One region of the Synechococcus sp. O70.2 genome, then DNA from elsewhere that is predicted to be linked to it. Evidence: predicted binding sites of a transcription regulator. Region 1 holds the regulator's gene; the other holds the start of a gene.
The links. Region 1 encodes NtcA, which controls nitrogen genes in cyanobacteria. Its sites were predicted from a motif close to GTANCNNNNGNTAC; they were not measured.
Positions count from the first base shown of each region.

Region 2: NW812_RS03080 (ferredoxin--nitrite reductase) is a predicted target of NtcA. The motif match lies at 7,258-7,271, and genes of this name have one in related genera.

Region 1 covers NZ_JANSIS010000010.1:35,523-45,956, forward strand. Annotated here, with positions in the region: gene petB (cytochrome b6) at 1-115, shown strand, start outside; gene petD (cytochrome b6-f complex subunit IV) at 183-695, shown strand; gene leuB (3-isopropylmalate dehydrogenase) at 841-1,956, shown strand; gene ntcA (global nitrogen regulator NtcA) at 1,989-2,660, opposite strand; gene NW812_RS10240 (M61 family metallopeptidase) at 2,835-4,661, shown strand; gene NW812_RS10245 (hypothetical protein) at 4,724-5,011, shown strand; gene NW812_RS10250 (hypothetical protein) at 5,386-6,015, shown strand; gene NW812_RS10255 (hypothetical protein) at 6,037-6,924, opposite strand; gene psbV (photosystem II cytochrome c-550) at 7,177-7,713, shown strand; gene psbV2 (photosystem II cytochrome PsbV2) at 7,713-8,231, shown strand; gene NW812_RS10270 (LapA family protein) at 8,292-8,774, shown strand; gene NW812_RS10275 (sulfatase-like hydrolase/transferase) at 8,762-9,658, shown strand; gene NW812_RS10280 (AI-2E family transporter) at 9,677-10,434, opposite strand, start outside.
Region 2 covers NZ_JANSIS010000002.1:109,428-119,861, forward strand. Annotated here, with positions in the region: gene NW812_RS03035 (ABC transporter ATP-binding protein) at 1-218, shown strand, start outside; gene NW812_RS03040 (hypothetical protein) at 289-711, shown strand; partial or broken gene ftsZ (cell division protein FtsZ) at 593-1,616, opposite strand; gene NW812_RS03050 (hypothetical protein) at 1,692-1,973, opposite strand; gene NW812_RS03055 (hypothetical protein) at 2,011-2,265, opposite strand; partial or broken gene wecB (non-hydrolyzing UDP-N-acetylglucosamine 2-epimerase) at 2,417-3,548, opposite strand; gene mgtE (magnesium transporter) at 4,472-5,851, shown strand; gene NW812_RS03070 (hypothetical protein) at 6,044-6,247, shown strand; gene NW812_RS03075 (MgtC/SapB family protein) at 6,275-6,976, shown strand; gene NW812_RS03080 (ferredoxin--nitrite reductase) at 7,329-8,882, shown strand; gene NW812_RS03085 (CmpA/NrtA family ABC transporter substrate-binding protein) at 8,915-10,237, shown strand; gene ntrB (nitrate ABC transporter permease) at 10,371-10,434, shown strand, end outside.

The DNA of each region.
Region 1 (10,434 bases):
TACCCTCACTCGTTTCTACAGCTTGCACACCTTTGTCCTGCCTTGGCTGACGGCGGTCTTCATGACCATGCACTTTTTGATGATCCGCCGCCAGGGCATTTCTGGACCCCTGTGAGCCAGGGCTGGTTGGATCCTCTGCTTTCCCTTACTCAACTCTTTTGCCCCAGATAAGGAGAACTGCTATGCCTCTCTCGAAGCAAGCGCTGGCGACTGAGGTTATTACACGCAAAGTTGACCTGGACAACCCCAAAGTTTTGGCCAAGCTGAAGAAGAACATGGGCCACATGACCTACGGGGAGCCCGCTTGGCCTAACGACTTGCTCTTTATGTTCCCGGTGGTCATCCTGGGCACCATTGGGGTGATTGTCGGCCTGGCGGTTATGGATCCCGCGGGTGTAGGCGAGCCGGCAGACCCCTTTGCCACGCCCCTGGAAATTCTTCCCGAGTGGTACCTCTACCCTGTGTTCCACATTTTGCGCGTTGTTCCCAGTAAGCTGCTGGGCATTGCCCTGATGTTGGCTATTCCCGTGGGCCTTTTGTTTGTGCCTTTCATTGAAAACGTCAACAAGTTCCAGAACCCGCTGCGCCGTCCAGTGGCGACGACGGTGTTTTTGATTGGCACTTTGGTAACCCTGTATCTAGGCATTGGCGCCACTCTGCCGCTGGACAAGTGGGTTACCCTGGGCCTGTTCTAGAGAGCCGAATATTGATAACTCTAGGTGCAGCAGGCTGATGGCCAAGCTGCACTTTTTTTAGGGGAACTTTCCCGGGGGACTTTTCGGCAGACCTTGGGCAAGGGGATGGTAATATCGCTACGCACTCCTCTTGCGGGGATCGCCCATGAGCGTTTCTTCTTCTGCTGCTCAAACCTATCGGATTACTGCCCTAGCCGGCGACGGAATCGGCCCTGAGATTATGCAGGTGGGTCGGGCAGTTTTGGACGCCGTTGCCGCTCAGATGGGGTTTTCCCTCCAGTGGCAGGAGGGCCTAATTGGCGGAGCAGCCTACGAGGCCACGGGGGATCCCTTGCCCCCGGAGACTTTGAAAATGGCCCAGGAAAGCGATGCCGTTTACTTGGCAGCAGTTGGCGACTTTAAGTACGATACCCTGCCGCGCCAGAAGCGACCGGAGCAGGCTTTGCTGGGCTTGCGGGCCGGCTTGGGGCTATTTGCCAACTTGCGCCCCGTGAAGATCTTCCCCCAACTGGTGCAGGCCTCTTCCCTAAAGCCGGAGGTGGTTGCTGGGATCGACCTGGTGGTGGTACGCGAGCTCACCGGCGGCATCTACTTTGGTCAGCCCCGTGGGATCTTCGTCGATGCCCAGGGGTCCCGCCGCGGCGTCAACACCATGGCCTACAGCGAGGCCGAGGTGGATCGTATTGCCCGCGTAGCTTTTGAACTGGCCCGCAAGCGACGGCGCAAGCTTTGCTCGGTGGATAAGGCCAATGTGCTGGAGGTGTCGCAACTGTGGCGGGAGCGGGTTACCGCCATTGCCGCCGAATACCCTGACGTAGAGCTTTCCCACCTCTATGTCGACAACGCGGCCATGCAGTTGGTGCGCTGGCCAAAGCAGTTTGACGTCATCCTGACAGAAAACCTCTTTGGGGATATCCTCTCCGACGAGGCGGCCATGCTAACTGGCTCCATTGGCATGTTGCCTTCTGCCTCTCTGGGAGCTACCGGCCCAGGCCTCTATGAGCCAGTCCATGGCTCAGCTCCGGATATGGCCGGCCAAGACAAGGCCAACCCCATTGCCCAGGTGCTTTCTGGGGCAATGCTACTGCGCTACTCCTTGGATCAGCCCCAAGCTGCTGACCGCATCGAACAGGCCGTCGAGGCGGTTTTGGCCCAGGGCTACCGCACCGCCGACATCTACTCGGAGGGGATGACCCTGGTCGGCTGCCGGGAAATGGGGGAAAAGATCCTGGCTGCCCTGGCTCAGCTGCCCGCCTCCTAGCAGGTGTCTCTCAGCCGTTGAGAGCTGGCCCCCTAGGTAAAGCGATGGCTAAGCTGGATGGGGTCGTGGACAGTGATCTTCTTCTTGTGGATAGAAATGTAGTTTTTCTTGCGCAACTCTCCCAAGAGACGGGTAATGGTGACGCGGGTTGATCCGATGGCTTCGGCAATAGCCTGGTGAGACAGCTTGAGGTCGATGGTTACGCCATTGGGGCCAGGCACCCCGAAGTCGCGGCAGAGGATCAACAAAAAGCTAACTAGGCGGGAGGCCATGTCGCGGTGGGCCAGGGTTTCAATCATCATCTCTGTCTGCAGGATACGGGAAGCCAAGCTCTTAAGCAGCAACATGGCCAGCTCAGCGTTCTCCCGTACAGACTTTTCCACCTGTTCGATGGGCAGAGAAAGCAGCTCGACGCGAGTAAAAGCTACGGCGTGATAGAAGCGGTCGGAGCGCTGCCCGGTAATGAAGGAGAGCACACCAAAAATACTGTTCTCCCGCAGGAGGGCAACGGTAATTTCTTCCCCCCTTTCGTACACCCGCGAGAGCTTAACGGCTCCTTTGACCAAAAAGTAAACCCGCTCCGCCGGATCGCCGGGGAGAAAAATGGTCTTGCCGCGTTCATAAGTCTCGATAACCGGAGGATGGCGAGATCCTCCTAACTGCTTAAAAGCTGCAATGAGAGATTTTTCTGCGACGGCCACCACGAGACTTGTCAACCTTTCAAGGTCAGTTTATCTCTAGGATCAACCCCAGAGGTTAGCTTGGGGCACCTGGATCGAGCTGCCCACGACTCGAAGACTACCCTAAACTTAAGAGACTCTGCCTGGATATCTTTGTAGCCAGAGCTACGTTCCTTTGTTGCGACAAGGGAAGGTTGTATGGGGATCCCGCCGGCTGAGGTTGCCACCCCTTCTCGCCCTAGCCGTCAGCACTTTACGGTGCGGATGCCAGAGCCAGCCAGTCACCTCTTGGAGGTGGAGCTGCAGATTCGCGAAGTGGAACCGGAGGTGCCCCTGCGGCTGCGGCTGCCAGTGTGGACGCCGGGATCCTACCTAGTGCGGGAGCATGCCCGCCATGTACAGGAGTTTCAGGCCCTGAGCGAGCAAGGGAGCCCTTTGGCCTGGCGAAAGGTTGATAAAAACACCTGGGAGGTCGATCCACCTGGGTGTTCGGCGGTTACAGTCCGCTATCGGGTCTATGCCTATGAGCTGACGGTGCGCACCAACCATCTGGATCTCACCCACGCCTATTTCAATGGGGCGGCGCTCTTTCTCTACGTGCCTGGCCGCGAGCGGGAGCCCTATACGCTGACCGTGATCCCTCCCCACCCCGACTGGCGCATTGCCACCAGCCTGCGGCCCCTGGCCTCTCCTTCCCCAGGGGATCCTAGCGCTGGCCAGTCTTTCTTTGCTGAAGACTACGACGAGCTGGCAGACAGCCCAGTGGAAGTGGGCTTGCACCAGTTGCGCTCGTTTGCAGTGGAAGGGATCCCGCACTACTTCGTGGTCTGGGGAGCGGGCACCCTGAATTTGGATCAAGCAGTGGCCGATGCCGAGAAAATTGTCCGAACCACGGCAGCGTTTTTTGGCGGGCTGCCCTACGACCGCTACTGGTTTATTGTGCATTTGTCGGCCGGGGGATTTGGTGGCCTAGAACACAAGTACAGTGCCACCCTCAACTATTCTGGACTAGAGCTGCATCAGCCTCAGTCCTACCGCCGCTTTTTGGCGCTGCTGGCCCATGAGCTTTTCCATGCTTGGAACGTCAAGCGGCTGCGCCCTCTAGCTTTGGAGAAAATTGACTACAACCAAGAAAACTATGTGGACTGCCTCTGGTTCTGCGAAGGGGCAACCAGCTACTACGAAAATGTTATCTTGCTACGAGCAGGGATCCTCAGTGCCAAAGAGTTTCTGCAGATCCTATCTGAGCAAATCAGCCGGCTACAGCGCACGCCAGGTCGAGTCGTACAATCGCTGCAGGAGGCCAGTTTCGATGCTTGGATCAAGCTCTACCGCCCCCACGAAAATAGCCTCAACAGCCAGGTTTCCTATTACCTCAAGGGCGCTTTAGTCTGCTGGCTGCTAGATCTGCACATTCGCCACCTTTCAGGAGGGCGGGGATCCCTGGACACGGCCATGCAGGATTTGTGGCAGCGCTTTGGCCGGTTTGAGAAAGGCTATACTTACCAGGACTTGCGGGAGGCCTTTGAGCGAGCAGCCGGTGTCGACCTTGGGCGCTTTTTTGCCGCCTACGTGGAAGGCACGGAAGAACTGGACTACAACGCCTACCTCCATCCGTTTGGCCTCACCCTCAAGGCCCACTTTAGCCGCCCCAACCCTCCTCCCTACCTGGGCTTGAACTTCAACGGCGAGGGCAACCGCATCAGCGCCGTCGAGATGGGCTCCCCGGCTCAAAAAGCAGGCATCTGGGCTGGCGACGAGCTGGTGGCTTTGGATGGCTTTCGGGTAAGCGTCGCCACCTTGCCAGAGCGCCTGGCAGCCTATCAGCCCCACCAAACCATCTGTCTTAGCGTCTTCCAAGGCGATCAGCTAAAGCACTTTTGGATCCCCTTGGATCCGCCCCGCCCGGATGTGTACACCCTGGAGGCCTTGCCTGAGCTCACTCCCGCCCAGAAAGCGCTCCAACAAAGCTGGTTGGGATCCCTGCTCGGCTCTTCAGGACAAGATACGCCTCTTCTTGCCTGAGAATCTTGAAACAGGCGGGTAACCTAGGCAAAAAGTAACAATAGGGGCAAGGAGCCAATCTGATGGACCTCGTTTTGGCTTTGTTAATTGGGGTGGCTGTTGGTTTCTCATTGGGTGTTTACGTTGCCCGCCATTACAAGGCCAATCCTAGACTAGAGGTCTGGCAGCGAGAGGTCATTAGAGAGATATCTTCATGGCTGGGCCAAGAACTCGACAAAACCTTAATCAAGTTAGGAGAAGGCTTGGCAGACGAGACTTCTCAGAGGTTACAGTCTATCCAAGCTGATCTTGAAGAGTTCAGGCTGCGTCTTCTAGTAAAGTTATCAAAGTTTTCTGCAGGTTTGGGGTAAGGATCTTACGCAGGCTATATCTGTAAGGCTAGCTGAACATAATGAGCAGCTCAACAGTCAGCAAGCTATCCTAGAAAACTTAGTGAAAGAAGCTAGAGGTATCTATCAGCAACTACAGGTTGCTCTTAAAAAATCTTCCAGATTAGAGATATCCCAAGCTACAGATCAAAACTCTCAAAAAGATCAGGCTGCCATCCATAAAACAATAGAGAATAGTCTACCAGACGATGTACCGAGAGATAAGGAAAAAGTAGCTGCTTCTAGCTAGAAGTTGACATATCGAAGATAGAATCTTTCTTAAACTCGAAAAACATAAAGATCAGAAGCATAGATATGGAGGAAGAAGAGGAGAAGCTAGTCAAATAGCTGACCTTATGGGTAGTCAGTACTCTTTGATCAAAAGATTCTATGGAATGATTAAGTCAAGTATGAACAGCGGAAACTCTTTCTCAATAAGCCTTAGAGACGAACCTCAACAAGTAATTGGCACAACTTGCCAGGTTGCCACAGAGCTATACAAGATTGCATTTTTGGAAGAGTATAGATACTTCAGAGTGCCCAGGTGTCTGCTAGTAGCAAGAGCCAGCAGATCTCCACAAGCACTGAATTTTCTCTCAGGAAACTGGCTGGAGAGATACGTTAGGAATAGGTTGATTTGCCTTGCTAAAAGGCAAACTGGGAAGATTGATTTTTCTTACATAGCAAATGCCAAAGTTACTTTGTCAAACGGAGATGATTTTGAGATGGATCTTCTCTTCCACGTTAATGATCAATTTTACTGGGTAGAGTCGAAGACAGGTGAGTACCAAGATAAAGTACAAAAGTACTCCAAGATTGCTTCTGACCTTGGTCTTCAGAGAAACCAAGCCATCATAGTTTTGACCGACGTTAGTCAAGATGCAAAAACCAGTCTATCCTCTCTCTATCATCTGTCAGTCATCAGTGTTGATGAGGTTGAGGCTACATTTGAGAGGATCTTAAAAAGTCACCTTCGAGAAGTCTGAAAGGCACCCAAGAGCATTAGCTTAAGCCACAATTTTGACAGCTTGTTCCATACACCACCAGGGATCCTCCGCAAAAGCTGGCATGGGCGTGCTGCCCGCCTTGCCCAAGATGGCCAGCCGAACTTCCCGATCCAGCCGAGATCCCGATCCGTAGGGATCCTCAGAGGGGGGCTCCAGTCTTTGCCCCAGAGGGGGCATTGCCATGATGCCCGGCTGCATGCCAGTAGCGCTGACCCAGATTTTGAAGCGATCCACCGCTGTCTCTGCCTCTTCGGGCAGTTGCATCTGCAGCAGATAGCGAGGGCCAGAGCCGACCAACACGCTTTCGCTGGGGCGCAGGCGAGTAGGAAAGTCCGGCTGGTAGGGATAGACCAAGCCGACGCTGCACTGCCGTTCGTCAAAGACTGTTACATAGACATGCACTGGGGTGAGGGCCTTGTTGCGCAAGGCGATGGCGAGGTTGCGGCCTGCCTGGATTTGCAGCTGGCCTTGGGGATCCCGCGGCAGGGGTCTGACCTCGGCGGGCCTGGAGCCGCTGGCTGGCGTTTCCAGTTGCAGAAACTCCACTTCCAGGACATTGCTTAGGGCGTCGCTAGCCGGTTGCAGGTTGAGGAGGTTGTCGAAGGCGGCCACGTGTTCCAACAGCCGCACAAGCTTGCGGGGCAGAGCCTGCAGCTTTTTCACTGGGATGCGGAAAGCCGCCAGGGCCACGTCTTCTCCGCGGCGGTAGAAGTAATAGGTTGCATCCGGCAGCATCTCTACCCGCAGAGCCGCCGTTTCCGGTTCAGTGTAGGCCAGAAGCGGCGAGGCCGGCAGAGCCGCTACCAACTCGTCAACAGAGATCGGCACTTGGCTGGGATCTGCACAGGTGAAGGCCACCCGCAACGGCTGGAACCGGAAAGATGACATGGGCAATCCTAGAACTCGGCTCCATAACCTCCAGATCGGCAGGCTAAGCTTTATGCCAGCTGTTGTCGCAAAGGCCTTTCCTAGCTGCTGGAGATCCTGAATTTGCAATTAAACTTAACACTCCAATGAAGGGAAAGGGAAGCCAAAATCCTGTCTGCAAGTGATCCCGCAATGGTCTATCCTTAGATCCGGGTGTCGGGTTTGTCGCTGGAGCAAAGCTGACGCCCTTTTTGAAGTCATTGATGGAGACCCATGTTTAGCAAATCCTTTTCTTTGCAGAAAGCGCTGGCAGCGGTGCGTCGGCGGCTGTTGATTTGCATCCTGGCGCTGGGGCTGGCTGGGTTTGCTGGGTGGCCGACCCTGGCAGCTAGGCAGATCCCTCCGGTACCCCTGTCGCCAACTGAAACCATTACTTTTACCGAGGCGCAACTGGCCCGCGGCAAGCAACTTTTTAACAAAACCTGTGCCCAGTGCCATGTGGGGGGTCAAACCCTTCCCAACCCAGATGTGACCTTGAAGCTTGCGGATCTGGCGGGGGCAACACCTCCTCGCGATAACGTGCTGGCAATCGTGGACTACATCAAAAACCCAGTCACCTACGACGGGGTAGAGTCCCTGGTGGAATACCATCCCAACACGCAGCTCTTAAGCGAGTATCCCCGCCTGCGCAACCTTACCGAGGAGGATCTGAAGTTAATTGCTGGCTATATCTTGGTTCAGGCCAAGACGGTGCCCGGCTGGGGCGGCACCAAGAGCGAATCCCACAGTGACCTTTCGGCCTATCTCTGATGCCTGGGCAAACTCAAGGGACCAAGCGATGGCGGGTCCCTCAGCGGGCCCGGAGGTGGGCGGGGATCCTGCTCCTAGTTTGGCTGGGGTTGGCTAGCCCAGCGCTGGCCCGCGTGGATCCCTACGTGAGCCAATATCTGCGGGCAACTGGGCCGGTGGAGCTGCCCTGGGATGCGGAGGGACACACCCTTACCTTTACTCCGGAGCAGCTGAGCGACGGGAAAAACCGCTTCCAATCTGCTTGCTTGAACTGCCATGTGGGCGGCTCTACCCTGCCCGCTCCCAACATTTCTCTCTCGCTGAAAGACTTGCGCGGTGCCACTCCGCCCCGCGACACCATCCAAGCTCTTGTCGAGTACCAGCGGGATCCCCGCAGCTACGACGGCAGCAAGCCTAGCTATGGCTGCCGTCCTGTGCCCCCCTCCTGGATGGATGATGAGGCGCTGCGCAACCTAGCTGCCTTTATCCTCAGGGCCGCTCAAGTGGCCCCCGGCTGGGGATCCAACACCTTCAACTAACCCCGTCCTGCCCCCCGCCAGGGATTGGTGGTAGCCTAGGGGAGAGGGAAGGTTGAGGTCATGCTCCAAAACATCCGCTCCCTGCTCCTAGGGCTGTGGATCCTGGCCTTGGGGATTTTCCTGGTCCAAAACTGGGGATCGGCAGCGGTGGTTGTTGTAGCTGGACAGGCTGGCCCTGCTGTACCTCTGTCGCTGGTGCTCTTGATGGCCTATGGAGTAGGAGTGGGCTTGGGATTTTTGTACGTGGGATCCTGGCAGCTCCACGAGCGGGCGTTGCAGCGCCAGGCCATTCGCAAGCTCAATCAGCTCCTCGACCGGGTGCGCTTTTTGGAAGCGCAGCTACTTCCCCCCGACCACTATTTGCCACCAGATTTGCCGGATCCTGAGACAGGCCGCTATTCCTATTCCAATATCCCGCCGGAACGCATTCGCGAGCCTGCCCCCGAACCCAGCGAACCTGAGGACGATGCAGCAACAACCCCCAGCTGGCGGATTGTCCGGCGGCCTTACTCTGCTGAAGAGGAGGAGGAATGGGATTCCTAAACTGGTGGAGATCGTCTCCAGCCCCCGACCCTGAGCCCGCCCCCCGCCCCGAACCCCAGGGGCAGAATAACTACCTGCTCATCGTGCTAGACAGTTGCCGCTTCGACAGCCTGCTGGCGGCTAAGCCCAAGCACTTGCTGAAGCTAGGTCCTCTGGAAAAGCGCTGGAGCTACGCTTCCTGGACAGCTCCTGCTCACTACAACCTGCTCATGGGCCTGCTGCCCCATACCAGCCCCACCCACGTTTTTGCCTCCGAACACTACAAGCAGGAGTATTTGCGCTACAACGAGCGCCTCGGCACCCGGCAGCCGATTGAGTTCAAGCATCTGCTGCCTCACCTCTACCTGCCAACGCTCCTGAAGCACCAACTGGGCTACACCACCCACGCCCTGGTCTCCATGCCGGTGCTCAATCCCAGCACTCTGCTCAATCGCGACTTCGATTCCTACCGTCTCATGCCCCGGCACAACGACATGGCGGCTATGGTGGAGCAGTTGCGCTTTGATCCGGATCGCCCTAGCTTTTACCTGCTCAATGTAGGCGAAACTCACTATCCCTACGCCCTGCCCGATGAGGATCCCAGCGCGTGGCCCCACATTTCGGGGGTCAACGGGGTGCTCAAGCGACTGGATGAAGGGAAAGAGGAGGGGATCCCTTTTTTCAGCGCCGCCCAGTTGGAGGAGCTGCGGCAGCGGCAGATTGAGGCGGTGCGCTACTTAGACGGGGTCTTTGAGCAACTGTTCGATCTGGTTCCCAAAAACACCTACATCACGGTTACAGCCGACCACGGCGAACTGTTTGGAGAGGGGGGCTACTTCGGCCACGGCCCCATCCACCACGAAAAGGTGTTGGAGGTGCCCTTTATCGAGGGCAAAATTCGCTAGGACAATGCCTATTGGAAGCTAGACCTCCTGGATCTCCTCCCGGCGAGTTTCGAGGGGGCTTTTGCCGAGGGAGGTCACCTTTGCCGTCAAGTCCAACCCCTCTTCGGCGGCCAACTTGGCGGAACGGGCCACCTCGTAGAGACTCTTCACCACGCTGCTGAGGGGGATGGCAACGATCACGCCCAGGATGCCCCCCAGCTGTGCCCCCGCCAACAGGGCAATCAAGATCCACACCGGGTTGAGGCCAATCAGCTCTCCCATCAGCCGGGGAGCGATGACCCGATCCTTGATCTGCTGCACGATCAGGGAGACCAGAACCACCTTGAGGCTGAGCCAAATGTCCTGGAAAGCCAGCAGCACTGCTGCCGCGCCAATACCAATGAAGCCCCCTACCAGCGGGATCACCTCCAGCAGGCCAATCAAGAGGCCAAACAAAAGCCCAAAGGGTACTCGCAGCAGCCCAAACGCTGGCACCAGCATCAGGGCCATCATGAACCCCAACACCAACTGGCTGATGAGAAAGTTCTGAAAGCTGAGCACCAGGGCTTCGCCGATGCGCGGCCCCCAGGGCTTGGGAAAGAGGCTGAGCAACCCCTGCCAAAACTGGCCCCCATAGAGCAGCATGTAGAAGGCCAACACCAAGACCAACACCAAGTCGACCACCTGGTTAAAGGTGCCTAGGAGGATGTCGAGGGATTGGCTGGCAATTTTTTCAGCACCGGCCTGCAGGCGGCTGAGGAGAGTGTTCACCAGCTCCGGCTGGCCAAGGTTGATGT
Region 2 (10,434 bases), on a different contig from region 1:
TGGCCATTCGCTACAGCGAGCAGATTGCCTTGCTGGGATCCGGCCAGATGCAGGCCCTGGGGTCTCCCTTGGCGGTGTTGACCCCCAGCCGGGTGCGACAGGTGTTTGGCCTGGAGGTGGAGTGGATCTCGACTCCGGTAGGGCCACAGCTTTGCCCCCTGCGCAGCACAGCTCCAGCGGCAGCAAGGCTCCTCTCCCTGCCGGTGTCAGGGTGCTGAGGGAGGGTTTGTCCGGTTTTGCAGTGAGTTTTTCCTGGGGTGGATTTGAGGAGTCTGAGAGGTTATGCGCGTGAACGGTCGTTGGTGGCGGGTGGTGAGTTTGGGGTTGAGTTTGGGAGTGGGCTGGGGATCCCTGTCCCAGGCTCAGCCCAATGCCCGGATCCCTGATTCGACAACTCCGCCGCTGTTGGCCCAGGCCACTCCTGCGCCGACCACCTTGCAAGAGCAGATTAGGGAGCTGGAGGCGCAAATCGAAGCTGCCCGCCAGCGGGGGGATCAGGCAGAGGTGGAGCGGCTACAGGCCGACCCGCCTGCCAGCATTACCGTCATCGACCGGGACCGGCACCAAGATACCAGCATACCTTCACCCTACCCTACGAAGGGGGCCGTCGGCGGCGCAAGAACTCGGGAGTATCTAAGCCTCCAGACATCGGCGGCTCAGGCTCCGGAGGCTGTCGAGGCGGCAGCCCAGAGCCCGTGGGAGTGGGCTTAGGAACCCCCGACTTGTTGGAGGCAGAAACTTTGGTTGCAGCAGGGATGGTGGCTGGACGGGCTTTCTCTTGGAAACCGGTCGATGACCGTGATGCGCACTTCCCCCTGCATGCGCTCGTCTTGGACGGTGCCGAAGATGATGTTGGCCTCGGGATCCACTGCCTCGGCGATGATCTCGGCAGCCACCGTGACCTCATGCAAGGACAAATCCGGCCCACCGGTAATGTTGAAGAGGACACCTTTAGCCCCTTCGATGGAGGTTTCCAAAAGCGGCGAAGATACAGCGGTAATGGCGGCTTCGCGGGCGCGGGACTTGCCGGATCCCATGCCAATTCCCATCAAGGCAGAGCCGGCATCGGCCATCACGCTGCGCACATCGGCAAAATCCACATTGATCATGCCGGGAATGAGAATGATATCCGAGATGCCCCGCACCCCCTGCCGCAGCACATCATCCGCAACGCGAAAAGCCTCTTGGACAGGGGTTTGCTCGGAGATCACCGAAAGCAACTTGTCATTGGGAATTACAATCAGGGTATCAACTGCCTCCCGCAGCGCTTGGATCCCTTCCTCGGCCTGCTTGCTGCGGCGCTTGCCCTCAAAGGAAAAGGGCCGTGTCACCACTCCCACCGTCAGGGCACCACTGGCTTTGGCAATTTGGGCGATGACGGGTGCTCCACCCGTGCCCGTGCCTCCCCCCATGCCGGCGGCAATGAAGACCAGATCTGCCCCTTTGATGGCTGCTGCTATTTCTTCGCTGGATTCTTCTGCCGCTTTCTGGCCAATAGCCGGGTTACCGCCTGCACCCAAGCCTCGAGTCAGCTTCTGCCCAATTTGCAAGCGGTTCACCGTCGAGGACTGGGCAAGGGCCTGCGCATCGGTATTGACGCTCCAAAACTCAACGCCCACTGCTGATAGAGCGCCACTTTGTAGAACTGAGGCTTTGGCATCCTGTAGAGATTCAGGGATCCGGACTTGCATTCAGACCAGCTCTAGGTGGATCTCCGCTTTTAGCCGTTGGGGGAGGGAAATTTTGAATACATCTCCCTGATTCATTTCGTGGGCATCTTCCATGCTGGCCAGGGCTTCCACCACTTCTTCGGAGTTGGCGGTTAGCACCACAACGGGGCGCTCGCAGGCAATGGGGAAATCGTGCCACGTGCCGAGGTGCAGCAGCAGCCCATGCCCGGCAGGGAATCGCAGGGCTTGTACTTTGTCGAGATCGGGAGCTTCTTTGGGATGGTTGGGAGGAGCTATCACCATGATGAACGGCCTTGCCCCAGGCCGACAAACAACTGGGTCATACGCATGTGGCGCTCCAGCCAGAGCACAGGTGGATATCCGGGCAGGATCTTAGCCGTACGGATAACGGCTCTACCGGTGTATTGAAAGTCGATGTTTTGTCTTCCAGGACACGCCCCTGATAACAGGGGATCCCCAGCCCAGGATTGGCCACATCGTCCCCTATAAGTTGGCCGAAGGGTTGCACATTTTCTGGGGTGGCATCCACAATCGGCACCTGGACAACGGTGGTGGCAGTTGCAGTCGTGCTCATGGTTTGCATCCTCGCTCTTGATTGGACTGGGGTCAATTGGATTGGAGTCAGGCTTTCTATCTTAATTAATTGTCTTATTGAGATTAGTTGTCTTATTGAGAGCAATAGGTAAAGAAACGGTTTTCCCGGTAATTTGATTCTTATTTAATTCTTAACTTTGTTCTTCTCGAGGGCTTTGCGGGTTAAACCACCGCTCGATGATGTGGCGAATTTGCCGGGCGGCAGTGCCATCGCCAAAGGGGTTTTGGGCTTGGGCCATGCGGGCATAGGCTTGTGGGTCTGTGAGCAATTCTCGGGCTACCTTCAGGATCTTTTCGGGGTGTGTGCCTACCAGGCGGGCGGTGCCGGCAGCAATCGCTTCAGGACGTTCGGTGGTCTGCCGCAGCACCAGCACCGGTTTGCCCAGGGCAGAGGCCTCTTCTTGAATGCCGCCGGAGTCGCTGAGGATGAGGGTACAGCGCTGCATGGCGCTCACCCAGAGGGGATAGTCCAGAGGCTCAGTGAGAAAAGCCCGCTCATGGGATCCCAACAGGGCTTGCAGGGGATCCCGCACCAAGGGGTTGGGATGGAGGGGCAAAAGAAGGGCGGTATCGGGAAACTCGGCCAAGATCTGCAGCAGAGCCTTGCCGATGGCGGTTAGGGGATCCCCCCAATTTTCCCGCCGGTGCACGGTCAGGACACGGTAGCGCTGCCAGTCCAGCCCGGGAATGGGGCAGGGGATCCCTTGGGAGGCCACTTGCAGTAGGGCGTCGATGACAGTGTTGCCGGTGCAATGGATGGATCCCACCACGTGGCTTCGCTTCAGGTTGTCAACGGCTTGGGGGGTAGGGGCAAAGTGCAGGCTGGCCAACTGGGAGATCAGGCGGCGATTGGCCTCTTCGGGGAAAGGATTGTAGAGATCATCGGTGCGCAGTCCGGCTTCCACATGCCCAACCGGGATCCGGTGGTAAAAAGCTGCCAAGGCGGCAGCGAAGGCGGTGGTGGTATCTCCCTGCACCAAAACCAGTTGAGGATGTTGCTCTTGAAAGTAGAGTTCTAGGCCCCGCAAGGTGGCTTCGGTGATGTCCGTCAAGCTTTGGCGGGGGCGCATGATCGCCAGATCCCGATCCGCTTGCAGACCGAATAGCCGCATCACCTGATCCACCATTTCCCGGTGTTGTCCGGTCAAGATCGGCTCGGTGCGCAGATGGGGACTGGCACGCAGGGCTTGGATCCACCGGGGCCAGCTTAATGGCTTCGGGCCGTGTGCCCAAGATCACGGCAACGAGGGGAAGGGAGGCCATAAGCTCAAGGACATCGGCACCTATAGGAGATGGGAAGCGCAGCTCATTGAAGCAAGGCCACCAACAAACCACTAACAAAAACCACTAACAAAACAGAGGCGGCGAAGGGTGTGGGTTGCTCAAGGTCGCAAGCCACCGAGATGTAGACTCTGCTGAGTCAGGCTGAGGGCAATGTCGAGACGAGAGGAACCACAAGGGGGCTATTGCTGCTCACCCCGATCTTACCCCTCCAGCTGCCCCACCAATTTTTCACCGGATGAGCTGGAGAAAAAGGGTTGACGGGATCCCACTCCTTCAACTAGCCTAAAGGGGGCTGAAGAGATCCTCTTCTGGCTGTCCGGGTTGTTTCGGTTAACCTTTTTGGAGGAAAACGTTCAACAGCATGGACGCTTCCGGTAGTTGTAGCGCCAGCCACCAGTGGATGGTCTTCGAGAAGCACGTTCTTGAAGATTGGGCTCTTACTGGTGTCTTCTTTTTCCCCGCTGACAGCTTCTGTCGTCGCTTGAGAGGATCCCGTTTCGCCAACGCGAAGGGGTGGGAGAGTTTTCCCGGCTAGCTTTTGACTTGGGTGGCTCTCTCAGTCGGCGACGAACAGATGAGCTGAGCAGAGCCTTACCTGAGCAATGGGTTTGTACAGCCCTGTTCAGAAAAGGGGAGATCAGGAGTAATTCCGAGGGGATTCCCCTTGACTTTCCCGTTGTGGGTTTTGGGGTTTCCGCAGGCCTGGGGATCCCTTGGAGTCCCTTTTATCGGCTTGGGCGCTTGCGATCCAAGCTGGGCTTGGAGGCCTGGCGCTAGACCTACGGCTTGCTGCGCGGCCATCCAAGGGTTTCAGGGCTTCCCTGTGAGCCTCGGAGCACCGGTTGGCTGTTGACCTCCTGGTTCTCTTCATCCCGGCTGACCCCAACGTTCGGAGGTTTATCATGCGGCACAACATTCTTCGCGATCTCCTAACCCCTGCTTCCTTGGAAGCCGCCAAGCGAGAGGCCAACCGCGCTCCCATTGCCGAGCTGGTGCAGCAGTTGATGGAGATTTCACCTCGGGAGCGGGCTTTGGCTTTCCGCTTGCTGGAAAAAGACAGAGCCATTGCAGTGTTTGAGTATCTGCGGCCCGAAGAGCAGGCCGATCTCATTCGCAGCATGGAAAGCCCAGAAGTGATCCAGCTCGTAGAGGCTCTGCCACCTGATGAGCGGGTACGTCTGTTTGAGGAGTTGCCGGCCAAAGTAACCAAGCGCCTCATTGCCAACCTCAGCCCAGAAGCTCGGGAAGCAGTGAATATCTTGCTGGGTTATCCAGAGCGCAGTGCCGGTCGGCTGATGAACCTGCGCTACTTGTCGGTACGGGATACCCTCACCGTCGGGGCTGCTCTGGCCAGCGTGCGGGACTCTCAACTGGGAGACGATGAGCTGGATGTGATTTTTGTGGTGGACGATCAGCGGTTCTACAAAGGTTTGGTTCGCACCGTGCGCCTCGTGAAAGCAGATCCGGATTTGCCCATTCGGGAGCTGATTGAGGGATCGGATATTTTTGCTCGGGTTACCGACCGGGATCTCCAGGCAGCTCGTTTGCTCAAAGATTCCGGCTTGCCGGCCATTCCGGTGGTCGACAGTGAAGGACGCTTGGTGGGAGATATCACCTTTGAAGATGTCATCAACTTGGTGGAAGAAGAAGCCACCGACGCCGCTCTGGCCCAAGCAGGGGTGGGCAACTTGCTCAGCCGAGACAAGGTTTGGAGCGAGCGCCTGGTTAAAGGCTCCCGTTGGTATGCCGTCCGCCTGCGCATCACGTTTTTAGTCATCACCTTGATTGGCGGCATGGTGGTGGGGGGAGTGATCGAAACCTTTGAGGAGGTGTTGGAGGCGGTGACGGCAGCGGCTGTTTTCATCCCCTTGGTCATGGATATGGGCGGTAATGTCGGTACCCAATCTACGACCATCTTTGCCCGTGGCTTGGCTTGGGGCCACATCAACGTGCGGCAGTTTCTCCCCTATTTGCTGCGGGAAGCCAGCATTGGTGGCATTATCGGAGTGATCCTGGGAGTCACGGCTGGGGTGATTGCCTACTTCTGGCAGGGGGCACCCAATGGGATCCCACAATTGGGTCTAGCGGTGGGCTTGGCTCTGGCCATTGTCCTCACTTTGGGGGCTGTCTTGGGCGCCATTTTGCCCTGGGTGATGTTAAAGCTGGGCTTTGACCACGCTCCGGGAGCGGATCCTTTTATCACTACCATTAAAGACTTCACCGGCCTCTGGGTGTATTTCACCCTGGTGGCTTGGCTAGTCGGGGTTGAAGTGGAGCTCTAGGGCTGCGCCGGCGCTGGATCCAGGGGGCACCTCACCGGCAAGGCGCGTTCCAGGAACGAATAATCCAGCCCTTCTTGAGAAATCAGCCTTTCAGAGTCTCGCCACAAGGCTATCGCGACGGCGGCGCAGAGCACTTTTACGAGGTGTCCTTTGACCAACGAAGGGTTACAGCAAACATTTAGGAGGTGTGCCATGACCTTGAAAGTTCTATCTCCCTTGGCTGCTGCTCAATTTCGGTCACGGCTGCAGCAGTATGCCTATCGGGTGGGCATAACCTGTGCTTTAGAAACAGGTGGTAAGCTGGCCCCAGAATCCGCCTTTGCTCAACTGGAAGCCCTCTGGCAAACCTTGCAACAGGAAGCCACTGCCCTTGGGATCCCAGATGAGGATGGCTAAACTTTATCCTTTCACGAGAACCGGAGCATGACCTGGATTGACTTCACCTTGCGTTTGGCCGTTGCCTTTGTCCTGGGATCCCTCATTGGCCTGGAGCGACAGTGGCGGCAGCGTATGGCCGGCTTACGCACCAACACCTTGGTGGCCACGGGTGCAGCTTTGTTTGTCATGCTCTCGGTTCTCACCCCTGATGAAAGCAGCCCGACCCGTATTGCGGCCCAAGTGGTATCGGGGATTGGCTTTTTGGCCGGGGGCGTGATTCTTAAGGAAGGAGCCAGCGTCCGTGGCCTGAACACTGCCGCCACCATCTGGTGTGCAGCCGCGGTGGGAGCCTTTGCCGGATCGGGGTACATTCCCCAAGCTGCCATTGGGGCCGCAGCTGTGTTGATCTCCAACGTTGTGCTGCGTCCGCTGGGCTACCGCATCAACCAGCAGCCTTTGAAAGGCACAGAACTGGAACTGGTCTATGAGTGTTCGTTCATCTGCAAAAGCCAAGCAGAGGCCCACATCCGCGCCTTGCTCCTGCAGGGTATAGCTCCCACCCATCTCAAACTGCGCGCCCTCTACAGCGAAGACCTGGAGGACAAGCCCGATCTGGTCAAAGTCGAAGCAGAGCTAGTCACCCAGACCCGCGACGACCAAGCCCTGGAACTTGTCGTCAGCCGCATCAGCCTAGAGCCAGGCGTGATCACTGCCCGATGGCGGATCATCGAACAGGAATTTGGCTGATCCCTCATCCTGCCAACTCCCAACCGGTCAGCAACGCAAACACCAGAAATAAGCCGCCCCCCACCCAATGCACGGCGCGTTCAGAGGACTACTACGGCTTGGTCAATCCCGGTAGCTTGGAGAAAATTAGAGTTGCCTGCGAGCAGTTGGCTAGGGTTCTTTTGAAGGTGGGATAGAGGGGCAGTAAACGCTGTTTTTCCTAGCAGGGGAAAGGGGATCCCCCTCTCCTATGCATAAGCCACAACTTAGCTATGCCGAAATCGCATAGCTCGTTAAGAAGTGTAACGCCAACTACCAAAGTCCATGGTTCGTCATCGCTAGGATAGGCGGCGTTCATCCCACGGCAGCGATCATGGCGAACCAGTTTGAACGCCTTAAAAGCGAGAAGGATGGGCTGGCGGTTAAGGACGAGCTGGAAGCTTTTGCCCAAATGGGCTGGGAGAACATCCCCGAAGACGACCGAGATCACCGCCTCAAGTGGCTGGGGATCTTCTTTCGCAAGCGCACCCCTGGCCAGTTCATGCTGCGGCTGCGCCTGCCCAATGGGATCCTGACCAGCGGCCAAATGCGCAAGTTGGCCGAGATCCTCCGCCCCTACGGCCAAGATGGCGTAGCCGACATCACCACTCGGCAAAACCTGCAACTGCGGGGCATTCCCATTGAGGACATGCCTCAGGTTCTGCGGCAACTCAAGGAGGTGGGCCTGACCAGCATCCAGTCAGGCATGGACAACGTGCGCAACATCACGGGATCCCCTCTGGCCGGTATCGACCCGGATGAGCTGATCGACGTGCGTGGCCTCACCCGCAAAGTGCAGGACATGGTAACCAACAACGGCGAGGGCAACCCTTCTTTCTCCAACCTGCCGCGCAAGTTCAACATCGCCATCTGCGGTTGTCGCGACAACTCGGTGCATGCCGAGATCAACGACCTGGCTTTTGTGCCTGCTTTCAAAGAGGGCAAGCTGGGCTTCAACGTCTTGGTGGGAGGCTTTTTTTCGGCCCGCCGCTGTGCCGAGGCCATCGGGCTGGACGTTTGGGTAGATCCCCGCGATGTGGTTCCTCTATGTGAGGCGGTGCTGCTGGTCTATCGGGATCACGGCCTGCGGGCCAACCGGCAAAAGGCGCGGCTGAGGTGGCTCATTGACGAGTGGGGCCTGGAGAAGTTTCGGGCGGCGGTGGAGCAGCAGATTGGCCACCCTCTGCCCAGAGCGGCGGAAAAAGACGAGGTGGTCTGGCACAAGCGGGATCTGCTGGGAGTACACGCCCAAAAGCAACTGGGCCTTAACTTTGTAGGCCTGCACGTGCCCGTCGGGCGGCTCAACGTCCCGGAGATGAGGGAGCTGGCTCGCTTGGCGGAGGTGTACGGCTCCGGAGAGCTGCGGCTAACGGTGGAGCAGAACGTGCTCATCCCCAATGTGCCCGACTCGCGGGTGGGGCCGCTTCTCCAAGAGCCGCTCTTGAAAAAGTTCTCCCCCAACCCGGGACCCTTGCAGCGGGGGTTGGTGTCCTGTACGGGCAACCAGTTTTGCAACTTTGCCCTCATCGAGACCAAAAACCGCGCCGTGGCCTTGATGGAAGAGCTGGAGGCCGAGCTGGAGATTCCTCAAACAGTGCGCATCCACTGGACAGGCTGTCCCAACTCCTGCGGCCAGCCCCAGGTGGCTGATATTGGCCTCATGGGCACCACCGTTCGCAAGGACGGCAAGCCGGTGGAGGCAGTGGACATCTACATGGGGGGAGAAGTGGGCAAAGACGCCAAGCTGGGCGAATGTGTGCGCCAAGGGATCCCTTGCGAAGACCTCAAGCCCGTCTTGGTGGAGCTGCTGATTGAGCACTTCGGGGCCAGGCCGCGTCGTGATCCCTCGGCTGCTCAGACCTCTGCTTCCCCCTTGATGACCTACTAGGCAGTTCGTCGTTCGAAATTTTGGAGGTTGTGATGTCTAAGCTATTCAACACTTCCTCTCCCATCTCCCGTCGCCAGTTTTTGGCTGGGGCAGCTGCCCTTGCGGCTGGAGCAGCTACGGCTGGGATCCCCCGCGCCCAATCCCAATCCTTGGGGCAGGGCTACTGGGTAGCTCAAGCTGATACCCCAGAAACCACGCGAGCCAGGCTGGGATTTATCGCCCTCACCGACGCTGCCCCCCTCATCATTGCCAAAGAGAAGGGGTTTTTTGCCAAGTACGGCATGAAAGACGTGGAGGTGGTCAAGCAGGCCTCTTGGGGCACCACCCGCGACAACTTGGTGCTGGGATCCGCCGCTGGCGGCATCGATGGGGCACACATCCTCACCCCCATGCCCTACCTCATCACCACCGGCAAAGTTACCGATGGCAAGCCGGTGCCTATGTACATTTTGGCCCGTCTCAATCTGGACGGTCAGGGCATCAGCATTTCCAACGAATATCGGGATCTGAAAATTGGCTTGGATAGTTCCCCCCTCAAAGCTAAGTTTGCCGAGTTGCGAGCAGCCGGCAAAGAGCCCAAATGCGCGATGACCTTCCCCGGCGGTACCCACGACATGTGGATGCGCTATTGGCTGGCGGCAGGCGGGATCGATCCCACCCGCGATGTCTCCCTCATTGTGGTGCCGCCCCCGCAAATGGTGGCCAACATGAAGTCCAAAACCATGCAAGCTTTCTGTGTGGGCGAGCCTTGGAATGCCCAGTTGGTGAACCAAAAAGCGGGGTATAGTGCCCTCACCACCGGCGAGCTATGGAACAACCACCCGGAAAAGGCCTTTGCCCTGCGGGCCGACTGGGTGGATGCGCACCCGAAAGCCACCCTTGCCCTGTTGAAAGCAATCCTAGAAGCCCAGATCTGGTGCGATCAGATGGAAAACAAAGAAGAAATGTGCCGCATCATTAGCAACCGTCGCTGGTTGGGGGTTCCCGTAGCGGATATCTTGGGCCGCGCCAAAGGCACTTTCGACTACGGCACCGGCAAGGTTGTTGAGAACAGCCCCCATTTGATGAAGTTCTGGCGAAATAGTGCTTCCTACCCCTTCAAGAGCCACGATCTCTGGTTCTTGACGGAAAACATCCGCTGGGGTTACCTGCCTGCTGACACCGATACCAAAGCTTTGGTGGATAAGGTCAACCGAGAAGATCTCTGGCGCGAGGCCGCCAAAGCCATTGGCCAGCAGGCTGCTATTCCCCCCAGCACCTCCCGCGGCGTGGAAACCTTCTTCGATGGGGTGAAGTTCGATCCCGAAAATCCTGCCGCCTATCTGGAGAAGTTGGCGATTAAGAAGCTGGCCTAACTTGCTGACTTGCCTGAGTTGGTAACTGCCCAGGAGAGAAGGGATCCGCCAACTTCTACCTAGAGTGTTCAAGTTGAACCCCTTCTCTCTTGGGATCCCTCTAAGCTAACTTCAACCTCACTCCTAGTAGACTATGAGACTTCCCGAATCTGCCCTAAAGTTGAGCTACCACCTCTTGCGGATCTTCCTTTCCCTAC